DNA from 4 places in the Eubacterium sp. AM05-23 genome. Region 3 is predicted to be linked to each of the others. Evidence: riboswitches for the same ligand, from Rfam matches in the RefSeq annotation. Region 3 holds a riboswitch; each other region holds the start of a gene.
What was found. A riboswitch is a leader RNA that binds a small molecule or an ion and turns the genes downstream of it on or off. The one in region 3 is predicted to bind cobalamin.
Positions count from the first base shown of each region.

Region 1: it holds a riboswitch for cobalamin, as region 3 does, so the genes downstream of both, DW091_RS19530 (TetR/AcrR family transcriptional regulator) here and DW091_RS17860 (DUF2284 domain-containing protein) in region 3, are expected to answer to the same signal.
Region 2: it holds a riboswitch for cobalamin, as region 3 does, so the genes downstream of both, DW091_RS17245 (nitrogenase iron protein NifH) here and DW091_RS17860 (DUF2284 domain-containing protein) in region 3, are expected to answer to the same signal.
Region 4: it holds a riboswitch for cobalamin, as region 3 does, so the genes downstream of both, DW091_RS02090 (energy-coupling factor ABC transporter permease) here and DW091_RS17860 (DUF2284 domain-containing protein) in region 3, are expected to answer to the same signal.

Region 1 covers NZ_QUDF01000022.1:41,071-45,390, reverse strand. The annotation lists gene DW091_RS19545 (energy-coupling factor ABC transporter substrate-binding protein) at 1-165, opposite strand, end outside; gene DW091_RS19540 (energy-coupling factor ABC transporter permease) at 167-919, opposite strand; cobalamin riboswitch at 1,078-1,207, opposite strand; gene DW091_RS19535 (leucine-rich repeat domain-containing protein) at 1,617-2,441, shown strand; cobalamin riboswitch at 2,498-2,660, shown strand; gene DW091_RS19530 (TetR/AcrR family transcriptional regulator) at 2,775-3,461, shown strand; gene DW091_RS19525 (LytTR family DNA-binding domain-containing protein) at 3,636-4,320, shown strand, end outside.
Region 2 covers NZ_QUDF01000015.1:19,928-24,247, forward strand. The annotation lists gene DW091_RS17230 (DUF2284 domain-containing protein) at 1-447, shown strand, start outside; gene DW091_RS17235 (class B sortase) at 618-1,370, shown strand; gene DW091_RS17240 (LysR family transcriptional regulator) at 1,437-2,366, opposite strand; cobalamin riboswitch at 2,488-2,665, shown strand; gene DW091_RS17245 (nitrogenase iron protein NifH) at 2,759-3,616, shown strand; gene DW091_RS17250 (nitrogenase component 1) at 3,597-4,320, shown strand, end outside.
Region 3 covers NZ_QUDF01000016.1:15,103-19,422, forward strand. The annotation lists gene DW091_RS17850 (sugar-binding domain-containing protein) at 1-936, shown strand, start outside; gene DW091_RS17855 (hypothetical protein) at 919-1,449, opposite strand; gene DW091_RS17860 (DUF2284 domain-containing protein) at 1,474-2,079, opposite strand; cobalamin riboswitch at 2,192-2,366, opposite strand; gene DW091_RS17865 (peptidoglycan DD-metalloendopeptidase family protein) at 2,760-4,148, shown strand.
Region 4 covers NZ_QUDF01000001.1:459,171-463,490, forward strand. The annotation lists gene DW091_RS02080 (energy-coupled thiamine transporter ThiT) at 1-431, shown strand, start outside; gene DW091_RS02085 (energy-coupling factor ABC transporter substrate-binding protein) at 634-954, opposite strand; gene DW091_RS02090 (energy-coupling factor ABC transporter permease) at 956-1,708, opposite strand; cobalamin riboswitch at 1,874-2,003, opposite strand; gene DW091_RS02095 (leucine-rich repeat domain-containing protein) at 2,423-3,259, shown strand; gene DW091_RS19980 (hypothetical protein) at 3,256-3,408, shown strand; gene DW091_RS02100 (CpXC domain-containing protein) at 4,051-4,320, shown strand, end outside.

The DNA of each region.
Region 1 (4,320 bases), on a different contig from region 3:
AGTAAACCAGGGTTCATATTCACCTCCCTGAATTTCCTCGATCATGGTGCTGCCCGCATCGTCAGAACCGCCAAATTCAGCGCCCTGAAGGGCAAAAAGCGGTACAACCACCAATAAAGCAACAATAACAAGAAGAATGATAACCGTTTTTTTATTTTTGCTCATTTTACACTTCCTCCGATGCTAAGAAGCCAATGGACTTGAGTTCCGGGCTTGCGTAGGTTTCCAATGCGATAACGATAATAACCGTTAAAATCCCTTCGATAATGGCAAGCGGCAGCTGCGTGGGAGCAAAAACCCCCAGGAATTTAACAGCAGAAGCTGCCACGCCGCCCTGCTCGGACGGGTAAGCCATCGCCAGTTGAATGCTGGTAACACAGTAGGTAAATAAATCCCCAAGAGCAGCGGCCAGGAAAATGCCGACCTTGCGGTTAACCTTGATCTTCTGACAGAGCTTATAAATTCCAAAAGATACAAACGGACCGGCAATTGCCATTGAAAAAGTGTTAGCGCCAAGGGTAGTCAAACCACCGTGAGCCAGCAGAATGGCCTGGAATAATAATACAATAATGCCTAAAATACTAACCGCACTTGGTTCAAATAAAATCGCGCCAAGCCCCGTACCTGTCATGTGTGAACAGCTGCCCGTTACAGATGGAATCTTCAGTGAAGAAATAACGAAAATGAATGCGCCGGCCATGGCCAGAAGTGTAATGGATCTTCTGTTGCCCGTCAGGGTTTTTTTGATCGAGAAAAAACCAGCAGCTAAAAAGGGCAGACAGATAACTCCCCAGGCAATGCAGTACCCCACAGGAAGATAACCTTCCATAATGTGCATTGCGTTTGCGGCGGGTACAATCCCAAATACAAGCGCCCAGGCGCCAAGCAGTGTGACAAACCTTCTTTGATTCTTTGTCATTTTTACCTCCTCGATAAATGAATTTTTACATTGGCTGTGATTCAATAAACTAAAAAAGTATAAAAAAACCGCTTACCGGGCAGATAAGCGGTGAAAGTACGAAATAAAATAAAATCCTGTGATTTCGTCCAAACACTTAGTTATCTCCTCGTAACCAAATGTAATACAGTTTTAATGATCAGCATCCTGACTTGACATACGTCTTACAGTGGCGGGACCGTTTGGGATTTTCACCCAATTCTGCTTAAACCATCGATTATGATGGAAATCATTAAAAATGTGCCGGAGAACCGACTACATTTCTAATTATAGCACCCTTTTTTGTAATGTCAATAGCGTAAAGTTGAATTTTTAGAAAAAATATTAGATATAGATATACACATGCCCCCTATATGTATATTACCTGTGCGCTGCGATAAATATAAGGTAAAAAATATGAATATCCTTAAAAGCTTTTTGATTATTTGACAAAATCGTAAAAATGGACTACAATAGGTTCTGTTGTTGGATTTTATAGCTTCAAAAGTATAAAAAATGCATTTGAATAAATATAGAAACTATAGGTATAGAAAAAGCATGATATCTATAAAATTGAAATAAAATCATTTTAATGAAGGTGCAATTAGTTATAGTTATATAGCGGCGTTTTTCGTACGATAAATGAACTTATTTTAAATGGAGAATTTTGGAGGTAAAAATGAGTGAGAGTGCAAAAAGGATAGAGGCCTTTTCAAAAAAGAATCTGCCAAAGGCAACAGTGAAGTACGCTGACATTCCTGAAGGTGTTGAGCGGATCAGCGTCAATGCGTTTAAAAATCTGACCAAGTTGCAAAGAGTTAAAGTAGCCGGTTCTGTTAAGGAAATATGCGGTCATGCCTTTGAAGGATGCACCATGCTTTCGTCCATCAACCTGCCTTCCGGCCTCAAGCTTTTGGGAGAAGCCGCTTTTATGGAATGCCGAAGAATACAGGCTCTTGTGATTCCAGAGGGAGTAAAGGCCATAAAAGACCGCACCTTCAAATTTTGCCGTGGGCTGGAAAGGATAGAACTGCCAAAACAACTTACCAAAATTGGAGAAAACGCCTTTTACAACTGCGATAAACTCACACATATTGAGATTCCCACTGCCATCGAAAAGCTACCCTTCAGGACCTTCTACATGTGTAAAAGCTTAGAATCCATCCGATTTTCAGAAAACTTAAAATATATCGGCAAGGAAGCCTTTGTAAACTGCAGCTTTCAGCAGCTTGATCTGCCAGTGGGTTTGGAGGTGATCGACGAATCCGGATTTCTAAAATGTAAAAAGCTGACAGCCCTCAAGATACCAGAAACAGTAAAAGTTATTGGTAAATGGGCCTTTCACGGATGTCCCAATTTAAAGGATGTCGAGATAAAACACGATCCCGAAGAAGTGGGCGAGTGGCTCTTTAACCGGAACGACGTGACGGTGCATTGCTATGAGGGATCTAGGATAGACCGCTATTGCAAGATATACGATTATAAGGTCAATTATATTCAGTAGAAATTCCTGGTAAATCTTGACAAAAACCATCAAAAAAGCTATGATGAAAACAATTAAATATAGAATCTATCCTGTGTTATGGGAAAAGGGTGAGATGCCCTTGCTGTAATCGCAGCTGTAATACAAAAAGCCTGTCCAGTAACCACTGCCAGCATAGCGGGAAGGGGACAAGGATGATATTGTAAAGCCAGAAGACCAGCACAGTGATAAGTTCTTAAAGCTCCGATTTAGAGTGATAAGACAAATAAAAAGTATTTAATGCTTTGTTTTTCCTTCTCTGAATCAGAGAAGGTTTTTTTTGGTAGCAGCGCAAGAAAAAAGGAGTTGACAAATATGGAGTTAAAACTCGAATGTGAAGTACCGCAAAGAAAAAAAGAGCGGACTAAAAAAGGGATACAGACGCAGAAGAATATCATGAGCCAGGCAAAAGAGTTGTTTTACACCCAGGGTTATAACAATACAGGCATGGTAGACATTGCAAATAACTCAGAGGTAGGCCTTGGAACCCTCACCTACTATTTTAACAAGAAAGAAGACATTGTCGATGAGATCATTAACACCTACTTCATGCAGCTGTATGACTTTGTCGGAGAAAACTCAGAAAAAGCAAAGATGCAGTATGTCAAATATTGTACCGCGATGATCCTCTTTTATGCTGGCATTGTGGAGGACCCGCATGTTATGAAATTTTATTATGAAATTACACGGCGTGACTGTAATAAAAAGAAACGGATGATGGTTTTAAAGCTGTTTAACCGTTCCGTGTTGGAATACTTTAATAAAAGCTATACCGAAGAGGATATGGAAGTTTACACTCTGGCGTTTTACGGCGCTCAAAAAGAAATTTTTATCCGTTATTACGAGCGGGAGCTGCCCTTCAAATCCAAAAAGCTGGTGAAAGCAATTGTTTACCACATGTTCCGGCTTCTTGATATCAGCAACGACACCCTGAAAAATACCATGAAGGATGGATTTGTCTTTCTTGAGGAATACCGGGAAATACTGCCGAAAGTTTTATAAAATAGAATCAGCTGCCAAACAGGGCATTGTCAGAGCAATGAGAATAGGAACCTTATGTTGCTATGAAACTTCTTAAAAGTTTAAGTTTTATGGATAGGGTTCTTTTTTATATGGCTGTAATCTGATGGTTAAAAGAATAAGCAGCAAAAATATATTTTAAAAAGGATGAGAGGCGTGATTCGAATTGCATTTTACGAAAGAGATTCTAAAATACTGCAGGAGCTCGGGCAAATAGCCAGACAATGTCTGGAAGCAATGGATAAAACCTATCTGAGCTTTTGGTATCAGGATAAAAGACAGATAACAGAGAGCACTTCCGGTAGCTATGACATTATCTTTTTCGACATTGAAAAAAACCGGAAAAAAGAAGCAAAAATAATGGAAAAATTCAGGGAGAACGACAAAACAACAGAAATCATCTATCTGGTTGACGCCGATTATTACAATGGCTGTCTGAGAGCGTTTGCCGTAACACGTCCCTTTGGATACATCGAAAAACCAGTAACATACAGTAAGCTTCACAAAGAATTGACCGCCTTTTTTGATTACAGGCAAGATGCCCCGTATAACCTCAGACAGCCAAACATGCTGTTTAAAACAGTGGACGGCATAAAAATGCTTCAAAACGATCAGGTATTTTATATAAAGTCCGATGACCGGATCAATTTTGTGGTGACAGACCAGGAGGTCTTTACCATTGATGAGAGCATCAAGCAGGTTTATGAGCGTTATCAAAATCTGGGACTCGAAATCTGCCACCGGAGCTATCTCGTCAATTTGACCAAAATTAAAAACATTAAAGGCAATAAAATATTCCTAACCTCAAAAACAAATATCCCTCTGGCCCAGAAAAGAGCGA
Region 2 (4,320 bases), on a different contig from region 3:
GACCAGACGCGGACTTTGTGTCAACACAACAGCTGCGGACAATTTGACGCGACATGGGCGTGCCCTCCGGCTGTGGGAAGCTATGAAAGCTGTGTGCTGAAATGTCTCTCCTATAAAAATGTGCTGATTTTTTCTACCGTCGCGGATTTGAAAGGGCGCTATAACGCAAGGGGCTGGCAGGATGCCCGTATCAGACACGAGGCAGTCACGGCCAGAGTAGCTCAGCAGTTTCGGACACATCGGCCGAACAGTCTCGTATTGTCGACAGAAGGGTGTCTGGTCTGTGACGCGTGCACCTACCCACACGAGCCTTGCCGGTATCCAGATAAGCTCTTTCCCTCAGTGGAGGGGTATGGGATTATTGTAATGGATATTGTGATCAAAACTGGCCTGCGTTATACCCATGGCCCGGAAACCCTGACGTATTTCAGCTTTATTCTTTTTTAAGACAAGCACAAAATCCTTTTTGTTATCATTTAAGTCTTTATCAATTTAGAAAGATTTGATATAATGAATAACCATAAAAGGAGGTATGAAGCCTTTGGGTTTTATAAAATCGAGTTGACTAAAATACAAATGCGCAAGGACAGCAGGCCCGAAGGATATAAAACATAAATATGACAAAAAAGAAAGTGAAGAAAAAAAGAAGCGCTGTGCGTGTCGTTGGTGACATTGTCATCATTTTGATCATTCTCGCCCTTTTAGGGGCGGCAGGGTGGATGCTTTATAAAGAGTTCTTTCCAAACAACACACCGATTCTTAAAATGCAGGTCATAAACCGCGAGGATAACAGCATCGACTGGGCGGCATTGCGTGAGGTAAACCCGGAAACCGTTGGCTGGCTGAGTATTGAAGGGACAAATATCGATACCCCTGTAGTACAGACAACCGATAATGATAAATATTTGTATACCTCATTCAACGGCGAGTCGGATGAAAGAGGCGTTCCCTTTTTAGATATGAATTACAAGTGGCAGCCCAGAAGCCAGAATTCGCTGATTTATGGGCATAGCACCATGCGCAGCGGCGTGCATGTCATGTTTGACGATTTGCTTTATTACTATAAAGACCCAAATTTTATTACAGAGCACAATAAAATTGTTTACAGAAGACCGCTAGAACTGGGCGGTGACGGCGTTTGGGAGATCTTTGCCGTGCTGGTGGTTGAGCAGGACTATGATTACAGACAGCTGGAATTTGCCGACGATGAAAGTTTTCTGGCCTATTACCAAAACATAAAAAACCAGAGCATTGTCGCGACCGATGTAAATGTACAGCCAGGTGATGAGATCCTTACACTGTCCACCTGTATCTTTAATGTCGGACTGAACGATGGCCGTTTAGCCGTAATTGCCCGTCGTGTTTCATAAAAACAACGCCGGGTCAAAAAATGTTACAAAAGCCGTATCATTGTGAATACGGCTTTTTTTACTTTCTCAGTCCCATTTTTCAAAGGATTTTATCTTTTCGGTCAGGACCTTAATATATTTCTCGCCGATGGCGCTTAAGCTGTGCTCGTTTCTGAGAATATATCCGGCGTGGAGCCGCTGGTCGTTGTCTAAAAGACGGACAGCCCTTACTTCACTCATGTTGGAATGCATACGGTCAGCATCGCTGTTGGTCAGGTCAGGGCCGATGCTGAAGCAGTTTGTGCCGCGGACAAGGGCGATTTTGGAGCATCGGTCAATGACGTGAATGTTTTTATCCCAGATTTCATTAAACAAGATTTCCTCAGAAAAATGCAGCATGTTGTCCTCGCCCTGGTCATAGGTTACGAAGGGGTATTCTCTGAGCATATCCAGCGTCAGGGAGGTGTTTCCGCTCAGGGGGTGCTTTTTCCGCAGGAAAACATAAATGGTGAGCTGCCCCAGCTCACAGAAGGTTAAATTACTGGAATCAAGGAGCTTCTGCATGGTGTTGAGATAGTGCTCGTTAATACATAAAATACCAAGCTCACTGCGCCTGGACGCCACATCGTGTATGACCTCATGGGTTGGGCACTCGCGGATGGCGATGTCATAATGCCTGAGTTCAAGGTCCTCGACAATCTGTATGAAGGACATGACCGAGAAGGGAAGGCGTTGAGTGGAAACAGAAAAACGCATGGGCAGGGTTTTTCGGTGCTTGTACCGCCTTTCAAGATATTCGCTCTGCTCCACAATATCCTTGGCGTGGTTTAGAAAGTCTTGTCCCTCAAAGGTGACCTCAATGCCACGGTTATTTCGTCTGAAAATTGAGATGCCAAGCTGCTGCTCCACCTCACGCACCGCTGTTGAAAGCGTTGACTGTGAGACAAAAAGAGACTTGGCGGCAGCGGAGATCGAGTGGTGCTTTGCGATCTCGACAATGTATTTCATGTTTTGCATAGAGATCATATTTATACTATTCCTTTCTTTTGTTTTAATTATACTATCAAAAAATTCGATAGCTGGCAATCAAAAATTGAGTTAATTGCAGTGGTTGTGAATTATCAGATATCGTGATATAATATAGCAAAATTACATAGAAGACTTGTTGCATGAAAACCGGTGAGAATCCGGTACGGTGCCGCCACTGTAAGGGGGAGCCGCTGTAAGTTTTATCAACACTGGAGAGCATTCTCTGGGAAGTTGTTACAGCTGGCAATGAACCCAAGTCAGGATATTTCAACATTTCTTGTCTATACCTAACCTAACGGATCATTAGGAGAGGGTGTTGCTTATGTTGAGGAACTCTTCTGATGAATCGGTCAGAAGAGTTTTTTTTTATGGGAGAAATTATGGAAAAGAGCAGTAAGAGAATCGCGTTTTATGGAAAGGGCGGTATTGGAAAGTCGACCATTGCGGCCAATGTTTCCGCCGCTTTCGCAAAAATGGGGAAAAGGGTGCTTCACATCGGCTGTGATCCTAAGTCGGATTCAACCCGGTGCCTGATGAGAAAGCGGATTCCCACAGTCATTCAAAAGCTGAATGAAAAAGGAGAACAGGTGACGGTACAGGATATCCTGTTTATGGGAGAGACGGGGGTGGCATGTGTAGAGGCTGGAGGACCGGAGGCAGGCATTGGCTGTGCGGGAATGGGGATCTCTACTACCATGGAGACCCTTGAAAAGCTGGGAATATTTGAAGAGAGCTGGGATTTAATCCTCTATGATGTTTTAGGCGATGTGGTCTGCGGTGGATTTTCAATGCCTATGAGAAAAAAGTGTGTGGATCAGGTGTATATTGTCACCTCCTCTGAGCTGATGTCGCTTTACGCCGCCAATAATATCATGATGAGCATTGTGCGGTATTCTGCCCGGGCACAGCCCCTGCTTGGCGGACTGATCCATAACCGGGCCAGGCCTGGTACAGACCATCGGGCTGTCGAGCGCTTTGGTGAGCTGACAGGCAGCCTGATTGCGGCCTCTGTCAGCCAAAGTGATACGCTTCGGCTTGCCGACTATCAGAAGACAACTGTTTTTGAGCAGGACGAAGGTGAAGCACTGCAAAAAAGTTTTATGGCACTGGCCAGAGCCATAGCCCGTCAGGAGGCCGGGACACTCCCGAAACCCCTTTCTGATGCAGAGATGGACAGTCTGGGTGAAATACTCTATCAGTTTGAGAAGGAGAACCATCATGAGCACAGCAACGGTTGAGAAAGCACAGCCAGGAATGGGAGATGAAGCGCTGTCCAGACTTCTTTTCCAAACTGAAGGTGTGCGCGTTCTGGCAGTGGGGCCGCCGGCCTGTCTCCGAATTCTTTATTTCAGGGCAATGGAGAAAGAAGCCCTCAGCCGCCTGAGACTCTGTCCAGTCTCCAGGCTAGAGTATACACTTGGCAGCTGCGCGCACAGAGTCCGCGGTATGCTCGAGGAGCTTGTTACGACCAGAGGGACAAAGGGGGTGGTGCTCTATGTTTCCTGTCCAGATATTCTTATACAGACCGATTTTGAGACGCTGGTATCAGAAGCGGATAATCCTTATAATGTGCCGGTCGCTGTTTTCAGACGGGGTCCTATGGAAAAACGGAAGAAAAAGTCTGTGGAACGGCTTGAAGAAATCATTCAGGGATTTGGACACGATCAGGAAAACCACAAAGAAGGAAAAGAGGAGCGCCTCTGTCCGCTGCCGCCTCTGGCAGCAGATTACAGCGGCGCGCTGACTGCTTTTGAAGGGGACCGCTCGATCTGCGCCTGTCTGGTAACAGGCGCGGGCTGTGCCTCCTGTCCACGGTCCATTGATGATTTCAGAGAACAGCCTTTCTGGTATTCAAGAATGAACGACCTCCAGGTGACACTTGGCGCGGCTGAGAGCATCGAGAAGGGCATAGACGCCGTCATGCAGGAAGAAAACAGGCAGT
Region 3 (4,320 bases):
AAAGAAAAGGAGCTGATCCGTCTTATTAGCGCGGCGCAGATGTATTATGAAGAGAACATGACTCAGGCAGAGATTGCAAAGTCGATGGGTATCTCGCGGCCTTCGGTCAGCAATCTGCTGAACAAAGCCCGCAAAGAAGGTATTGTTAAAATTGAGATCAAATCTTTTGACAGCACCAGCATTGGAAAAAGCCGGGAACTGTGTAACCGGTTTGGCTTAAAGAGCTGTCAGGTGGTCAGCTGCACAGAGGATAAGAACGAAACCCAGGAGCGTCTTTATGAAGCCGCTGTGGATTTTCTTTTGGAAATCCTGCCTAAAACCCGAATCCTTGGCCTTGGCTGGGGTTATAATATCAGCCGTGTCATTGATATTTTAGCGGGCAGGGAGCTTGCTGGGCAGTACAGCGGGAAAGTCTGTCCGCTGATCGGGACGGCCACAGTGCCGCACAAGGGCTACCATCCCAATGAGCTGGCTACGGATTTTGCCCGAAAAACGGGATTTGAGGCGGATTTTTTGATCTCGCCGGCCTTTCCTACGACCAAGCAGGAACGGGATTTATTTGTGACGACAGATAATTATAACAGTATTCTGGCCCTGTGGAAAAAGACAGACACCGCACTGGTGACCCTTGGCGGCTACCCCTGTGTGCCGGACCACGCCACTGCCCTGCGCTTTGGGCGGCGGCTGATCACGGAGCGGGCGACCTCCAATATTCTGTCTTACTTTTTTAACTGGAAGGGACAGCAGATAAAAGGTGAGGATGATTTTGCCATACAGATTCCGCTGGGGCCGCTTTCTAAAATTAAGAATTTTATTGGCATTGTGCCTGTGGAGGCTAATGTAGGATCGGCCATCGGCTGCCTGAACACCGGGTTCGCGCGCCACCTTATCATTGATGAGGTGACGGCTGAGAAGATTTTAAAAACGGACGTATAGCAGATCGCTGCCAAAACGCTCCTCGGCGTGGTCGGGGCTGTGTCTCAGTATAAAAGAAGTCAGCTCCCGGCCGCCGATTCGGCGGGTGTCCCGGATGCCGTCATAGGCGGCAGTGAGCGCCTGGAGCTCTTCGGTATACTGGGGAAGGGGCTGGCAGGGCTGCTCGGTTTTAATGGACAGGGAGATAACGCCCGCGTTAAAAAGGTTGATGGTGAAGTCTACGCTTTTTTCTCCGGCGGAAAAGGCGCTTTCCAGCAGCAGCTCTGTCATCCTGCAGATGTCCCGTTCTCTCACAAAGGAGGACATGGGGTAGAAAACCACAGGGTTAAAGTCAATCCCTTTTTCCTGGGCGATGGCCTGAAAAAGGGAGAGGACGCCGTCCAGGGCGCAGTAGGCTGTGGCGGCCTTTTTTTTGAGGACGCTGTATTTTTCTTTGAGCGCATGAAGATCGGAAACAGCGACGGCCGGGGGCAGGGGCTCGGCCGTGGAGATGGGCGAAATAGTCAGGTTCATGGCGGTTCTCCTTTCTGAATCGGGCTAAAACAGCACAAAGCTGAAATAGGTAACGGTTTCGGGGCCATTATTATAGGAAAGGCCGGTTTTGCTGGCCAGATCCATGACCACGATGCCATAGCCTTCCACGGATGGAAAAATCTGGTCTGGGTAACGGCAGGGGGCGTCGGGGTAGGTGCACTGGTCGCAGAGGATACAGCCCTCTGTGGAGAGCACCAGAGCGCCAGGATAATGGGCTCTGAAAAGACGGGCAGACTTGGCCGTAGCGGCCTCGTGAAATATGCGGGCCCGGTTCCAGCCTCTAAAGTCATACTGGCCTTTTAAATCGGTAACGGTTGAGAGCAGACAGACGTTTTCGTAGGAGCGGCATTTGGCGACACAGCTGTTGTAGCTGCCTACCGCGGGCGGGCAGGCCCAGGTAGCGCCGTAATGGCCGCATTGGTTTCCCTCGCATAAAAGCCTTGTGCCCATGGAAAACAGCAGGTCGCTGGTTTTGGCAAAGGCATATTCATGAATGCCGAACAGTCTGCGTTTATCTTCAAGCTGCCGCTTAATGGTCATCAGGCTTTTAATAACGGTGTCACCTTTAAACTCTTTGGCAGGCTCTGCCTGTTTTTTTATTTCAATCAATGGAAAGACCTCACCTTCATTTAGTACAATAAAAAAGCCTTCTCCGGCTAGAGAAGGCAAAAAATACGAAATTGATTAAGGAACGTATCTCTTAAATAACTCTAAATCGGAGCGTTTTAAGAAAACATTATGCCGGTCTTCTGGCTCTACAATGGCATTCCCCTTCCCTTCCCATCCGGCGGACAGTGGCACATAAGGGGACATATTGCATTACAGCTGCGATTACAGCAAAGGATTTTCACCTTTTTCCCATTTACATAATGTTTACAATATTAAGTTGTCTTTATCATATCCCTTTGATTTTCTTTTGTCAAGGTTTATTGGGCCCTGACAGGGGGTTTTTCGTAAATTTATTTTTTTACAACAAGATTTTCCCCTTTGTTTTAATCTTAAATGTAAAGAAAAAAATACTGAAAAGCCGGTAAAGGGGCGAGAACCGCCTTAATTAAACCAAAAACACGTATATTTTAATGAATTTTTCATAAAATATTAAGTAATTTCGGTTAAGGTATTGGCAAGGGCCAAAGGATATGTTAAAATATATCTAAATTGTAAATAACTTTACAATTTGGTCAAAATTATATATAGGAGGGTGGTGATTAGGCATTAGCAACGAAAGCCATCGCTCAAGTGGCAAGCTCCAAATGTTTTTTAAGAAGCTTGCGCATTACGCCAAGCACTTGAGCAAAAGAGAAAAAGTCGTATTCACAGGTTTCTGTGTAGCGCTTCTTCTCGGATTCTTTTCTTCAACCTGTCTTGGTTACAAGGTAATGGTTGACGGAGAGGTTTTAGGCTATACAAAGGATGCGGCTGTGTTTACACAGAGTCTGGATCAGGTAGAGCAGGATATGCGATCGAAAACGTCGATCGAAACAGCATATGTCTACAATGATATACAGATTAAAAAGAGCATCACATTTAATAAACCAATGTTGTCAGAGGAAGAATTTACTGATGCATTGAACGCGCAGAACCTTTGGGTCGGCGTTCATGGTGTAGAATTAAAGGTTGACGGACAGGAAGTTGGAAACCTGGCTTCATCTGATCAGGTACAGGCCGGTATTGCAGGTGCAATTAATAAGATCGGTAACGTACAGGGTACAGATAAGCTGGTAAAATGCGACATCCAGAGCGACGTTGTAGAAACGCCTAAGAATTTTCCGCTCGAGGACTTAAACAGTCCGGACGAGTGCGCTAATCTTTTAGCAACAGGTAATACTAATCCGAGTAAGAGTGAAGAGAGTACGAACGCTCCAATCCAGGTAGCAAGCCGTGGTGGAGCCGATGTGGCAAGAGACCAAAGCAATGAGCCAGCCCAAGAGGAAGCTTTAGCAGCTGAAGGTACCGTTGAAAATAATAGTAATGAGAATGTAGAAAACCAGAATAATGAGACTGAGACAAGCTCCAGTATCTTAAAAATTAATCTGACTAAAACATCAACTAAAAAAGAAGACATACCTTTCCAGACCGTTGAGCAGGAAGATCCAAATGTATATGTTGATCAAACTGTAGTTACACAGCAAGGTGTGAACGGACAACTTGATAAGGAAGTCGAAACCGTCTATGAAGACGGTAAGGTTGTGAGTGAAACAACCTTATCCGAAACAGTTGCGAAAGAGCCGGTGGCTCAGATTGTTTCAAAGGGAACGAAGCAGTACCCGACCATGTCTTCAAAGAAAGGCAACTTTATTTTACCGGCAACCGGTAATATTTCCGCTTTAGACAAGCCAGGAAGCCACGCAGGCTGCTTTGCAGTAGACATTGCGAACTCAATGGGTACGCCGATCTACGCACCGCAGAGTGGTACAGTCATCCGGGCAAGTGAATTTGGCGGTTACGGATTATGCGTTGACATTATGATGGACGATGGAAAAACTGTCCTGAGAATGGGTCATAACTCCGAATTTAAGGTAAGCGTTGGTGACCGGGTCGAAAAGGGCCAAGTCGTAGCGTTAATGGGCAGCACTGGTAACTCAACCGGACCGCACTCCCATTTTGAAATCCGCATTAACGACGTTCAGCAATTTTTACCAGACTATTTTGACATCAAGGACGGCGATAACGTCTGATGTCATGATCGAAAAAATTAGTATATGCATATCACTGATAAAAAAGAACCAAATCGCGTGTTTGGTTCTTTTTTTATTTTTTGTAAAGAACCGGGGCGGTGGTCCGGCCGCCAGTGTTTCGTGTTTGTTGACTTTTATACCCGGGCATGATAGGCTTAAACAGTCAAATTCA
Region 4 (4,320 bases), on a different contig from region 3:
TGACACTGTTCAGTATGCTTTTTATTACTTTGACGGGCTATTGGTATGGTCCAAAGACTGGGATTTTGGCGGCAATCGCCTATGGCATTCTGCAAATGGTAATAGACCCTTATATTTTGTATCCCCTTCAGGTGCTGGTTGACTATATACTTGCCTTTGGCGCGTTGGGCCTGTCGGGCTTTTTCACCCAGTCAAAGCATGGGCTCATAAAGGGATACCTGGCCGGTATCTGTGGCCGCTATGTGTTTGCGGTGCTTTCCGGCTGGCTGTTTTTCGGTTCCATGGCCTGGGAAGGATGGGGCGCGCTGCCCTACTCGATGGTGTACAACGCGGTCTATATTTTTTCGGAAGGCGCGCTGACAATGATTCTGCTGGCTGTTCCATCGGTATCGAAGGGACTGGCCCGTGTGCGCCAGATTGCGGAAATTTAATGCTTTGGATAAGATCAGTCTGGTTTGTTATCATTGGGATCATGTTTAAGGAACGCGGAATGCGAGAGGATTTTACAGGGAAAGTGCGGTAGTGGGTGCAGTAGTACAGACAGCAGCAGAAAAGGCAAAGCCGATATAAAAAACCTTCTTATTTATAATATAGTGAAAAACAAAAACACGCCTTGTAAGCGTGTTTTTGTATCTACAGCTCGGCCTCTTCCTTGCCGAGTTTTTTTCGTTCAACCAAACGGCCCATAAAGAAGGCTAGTATACCGACGCCGATACCCGTCTGGAGACAGAAGATCAAAGATTCCACTTCTCCAGGAAGCTCACCGTTAATCATCGTTTCAAGCACAGGCGTAAACCAGGGCTCATATTCGCCACCCTGAATTTCCTCAATCATTGTGCTGCCTGCATCGTCAGAGCCGCCGAATTCAGCGCCCTGAAGGGCGAATAGCGGTACGACAACCAGTAAAGCGACAATCACCAGGAGAACGATCACTAATTTTTTGTTTTTACTCATTTTACACTTCCTCCGATGCTAAAAAGCCGATGGATTTGAGTTCCGGGCTTGCGTAAGTTTCTAAAGCGATAACGATAATAACCGTTAAAATCCCTTCAATAATGGCCAGGGGCAGCTGAGTCGGGGCAAAGACGCCCAGGAATTTTACAGCCGATGCGGCCACACCGCCCTGTTCGGATGGGTAAGCCATCGCCAGCTGGAAACTGGTAATACAGTAGGTGAACAAATCCCCAAGCGCAGCGGCGAGAAAAACGCCAATCTTGCGGTTAACCTTCAGCTTCTGGCAGAGCTTGTAGATGCCGAAAGACACAAAGGGACCGGCAATGGCCATTGAAAAGGTGTTTGCGCCAAGGGTGGTTAAGCCGCCGTGCGCTAACAAAATGGCCTGAAATAATAAGACAATGATGCCAAGAATACTGACAGCGCTTGGTCCAAATAAGATGGCCCCAAGACCTGTACCCGTCATGTGGGAGCAGCTGCCTGTTACAGAAGGGATCTTCAGTGATGAAATAACGAAAATGAAAGCGCCTGCCATGGCCAGAAGCGTAATGGATCTTCTGTTGCCGGTTAAAGTTTTCTTGATAGAGAAAAAGCCAGCAGCTAAAAAGGGGATACAGATAACACCCCATGCAATGCAGTACCCCACAGGAAGGTAGCCCTCCATAATGTGCATTGCGTTTGCGGCGGGTACAATCCCGAATACAAGCGCCCACGCGCCCAGCAGTGTGACAAACCTTCTTTGATTCTTTGTCATTTTTACCTCCTCTAAAAATGAATTTTACCGGGCTACGATTCAATCAACAGGGCAGCAGAGCGAAAAAAAACCGCTTACCAGACGGATAAGCGGTGAAAGTACGAAATAACGAATCCTGAAACCTTATAATTTCGTCCTGACACTCAGTTATCTCCTCGTAACCAAATGTATTGCAGTTTTAATGATCAGCATCCTGACTCGACTTGCGTCTCACAGTGGCGGGACCGTTTGGGATTTACACCCAATTATGCTTTAACCATCGTTTGTGATGGAAACCATTAAAGTGTGCCGGTGTACCGGCTACGCTTTTAATTATAACACCTTGTTCCATAATGTCAATAAGAAAAGTTGAATTTTTTTAAAAAAGAGCAGAAATAATTATACACATACCCCCTATATGTATTTTGAGCGTTTAAGTTAAGAGTATAAGAAAAAAATATGGATAATCTTAAATGCTTTTTGTTTATTTGACAAAATCGTAAAAATAAACTACAATAGGTTCTGAAATTGACTTTCAAAACTTTTTGTATATAATTAATGCGTTAAAATAAATATAAGAAACAAAATAGCCATTTAAAGAATAAAACGATTATATAGAAAGAAAAGAAACGTTTTAGGAGTTTTATTACTTTAACTTATGAGAGGTTTCTGCCGCAAGGATAAGAGCAATGTAGCTGAAAGTCCAGTCAGAAGAAGAAATTTTGGAGGAAACAGATGAGTGAGTGCGCAAAACGTATCGAGGCTTTTTCAAAAAAAGATCTGCCAAAGGCAAATATCAAACGTGTCAATGTTCCGGAAGGCTTTGAACGGATTGGCGTAAACGCGTTTAAAAATTTGACAAAGCTGAAGGAGGTCAGAATCGCAGAATCCGTGAAGGAGATATGCGGCCATGCCTTCGAGGGATGCACCATGCTTTCCGCCGTCAGTCTGCCCTCAAGCCTGAAGCTTTTGGGAGAGGCCGCCTTTATGGAGTGCCGCAGAATACAGTCGCTTGAAATACCAGGGGGCGTCCAGTCCATCAAGGACCGCACCTTTAAATTCTGCCGCGGCCTGGAAAGCATCACCCTGCCGGACAGGCTTGTCCGGATCGGTGAGAATGCTTTTTACAACTGTGATAAGCTGGCGCATATCGAGCTGCCAGACACCATCGAAAGACTGCCCTTCAGAACCTTTTACATGTGCAAAAGCCTGGAATCCATCCGGTTTTCGCAAAATCTAAAATATATCGGTAAAGAAGCCTTTGTGAATTGCAGCTTTCAGCAGCTGGAGCTGCCTGAGAGCCTGGAAGTCATTGAAGAATCCGGCTTTTTAAAATGCAAAAAGCTCACAGCTTTAAAGCTGCCCAAAAACGTTAAGACCATTGGAAAATGGGCGTTTCACGGCTGCCCCAATCTCAAGAAGGTCGAGATAAGGCACAATCCCGATGAAATGGGCGAGTGGATCTTTAACCGGAACGATGTGACCGTGCATTGCTACGAGGGCTCCAAAATAGACCGCTACTGCAGGCAGTATGATTATAAGGTCCACTATATCCAGCCAGATTCTCAATGACAGACATAGCCGCCAACGCCCATGTGGGCCTCGGCCCCCTGGCCTATTACTTTAACCGAGATGTTGATAGTGATACGTTAAAAAACAGCATGAAAGACAGCTTTGTTTTTCTCGGTGCTTATCGGAATATGCCGCCCCAGATATTATAAGATGAGGGTAAAAAAATAATAGTTCCTTAATTGCGAATCGGACCCTTCAGCGGATAGCTTTAAAAATAAAAAACGCTGAAACAGACCGGAAAATGGTACTTTTAGCAACTGTATTTAAAAAAAATCAAAAATAGAGGTTGCAAAAAATAAATTATAATGCTAGAATAAGGCTTGTAAACGAGATGACAACAAATTGTATCAATTGCAGCTATTCTTTAAAGAACCACTCGTTTGCATAATTTAATAACAACTGTAATGAATTGCCGCATGATAATCATTCTGGTTATATGCAGCTAGGGTGTTTTGAGAGTTTCTCAAGACGCCTGAGGGAAGTAGGTGTGAATCCTAGTACAGAGCCGCTATCGTGATGCTTGCCGGAAACCACTGGTAAAGACGAGTCGGAAACCTGTTTGTTACAGTCTTGATGCAATTAATCCTCGTCACTAGGGTTGTTCATCGAAAATATAGACGCTCTACGGCTATTCTGGGGCTTCTATCACAGATATTCATAATCAAAAATATTGTACCGATCAAAACAGCAATTGTTTTGGTGGCGTACAGTTTATTTGAATTGGATTTCTATGATAGAGGCCCCTTTTTGTATACAAAATTTTTGACAGGAAACAGAGAGGAGGCCGTATCATGGCCAAAACAAAAACCATTACCATCGAGTGTCCAAAGTGCCGCGAAGCCTTTGAGATTAAAGGATATGAAACCATAAACGCCAGTCTAGATGAGGAGCTGAAGGCAAAGCTCATTAAGACAGAGCTGTTTAAGCACACCTGTCCAGAGTGCGGTGAGGTTTTTTCAGAACCCTATTCGCTCAAGTATCAGGACATGGAAAAAGAATACATGGTGATCCTGGATATGGGCGATGTTGATACAGCGGCGGCAGCGGAGGAGGTTTTGGAG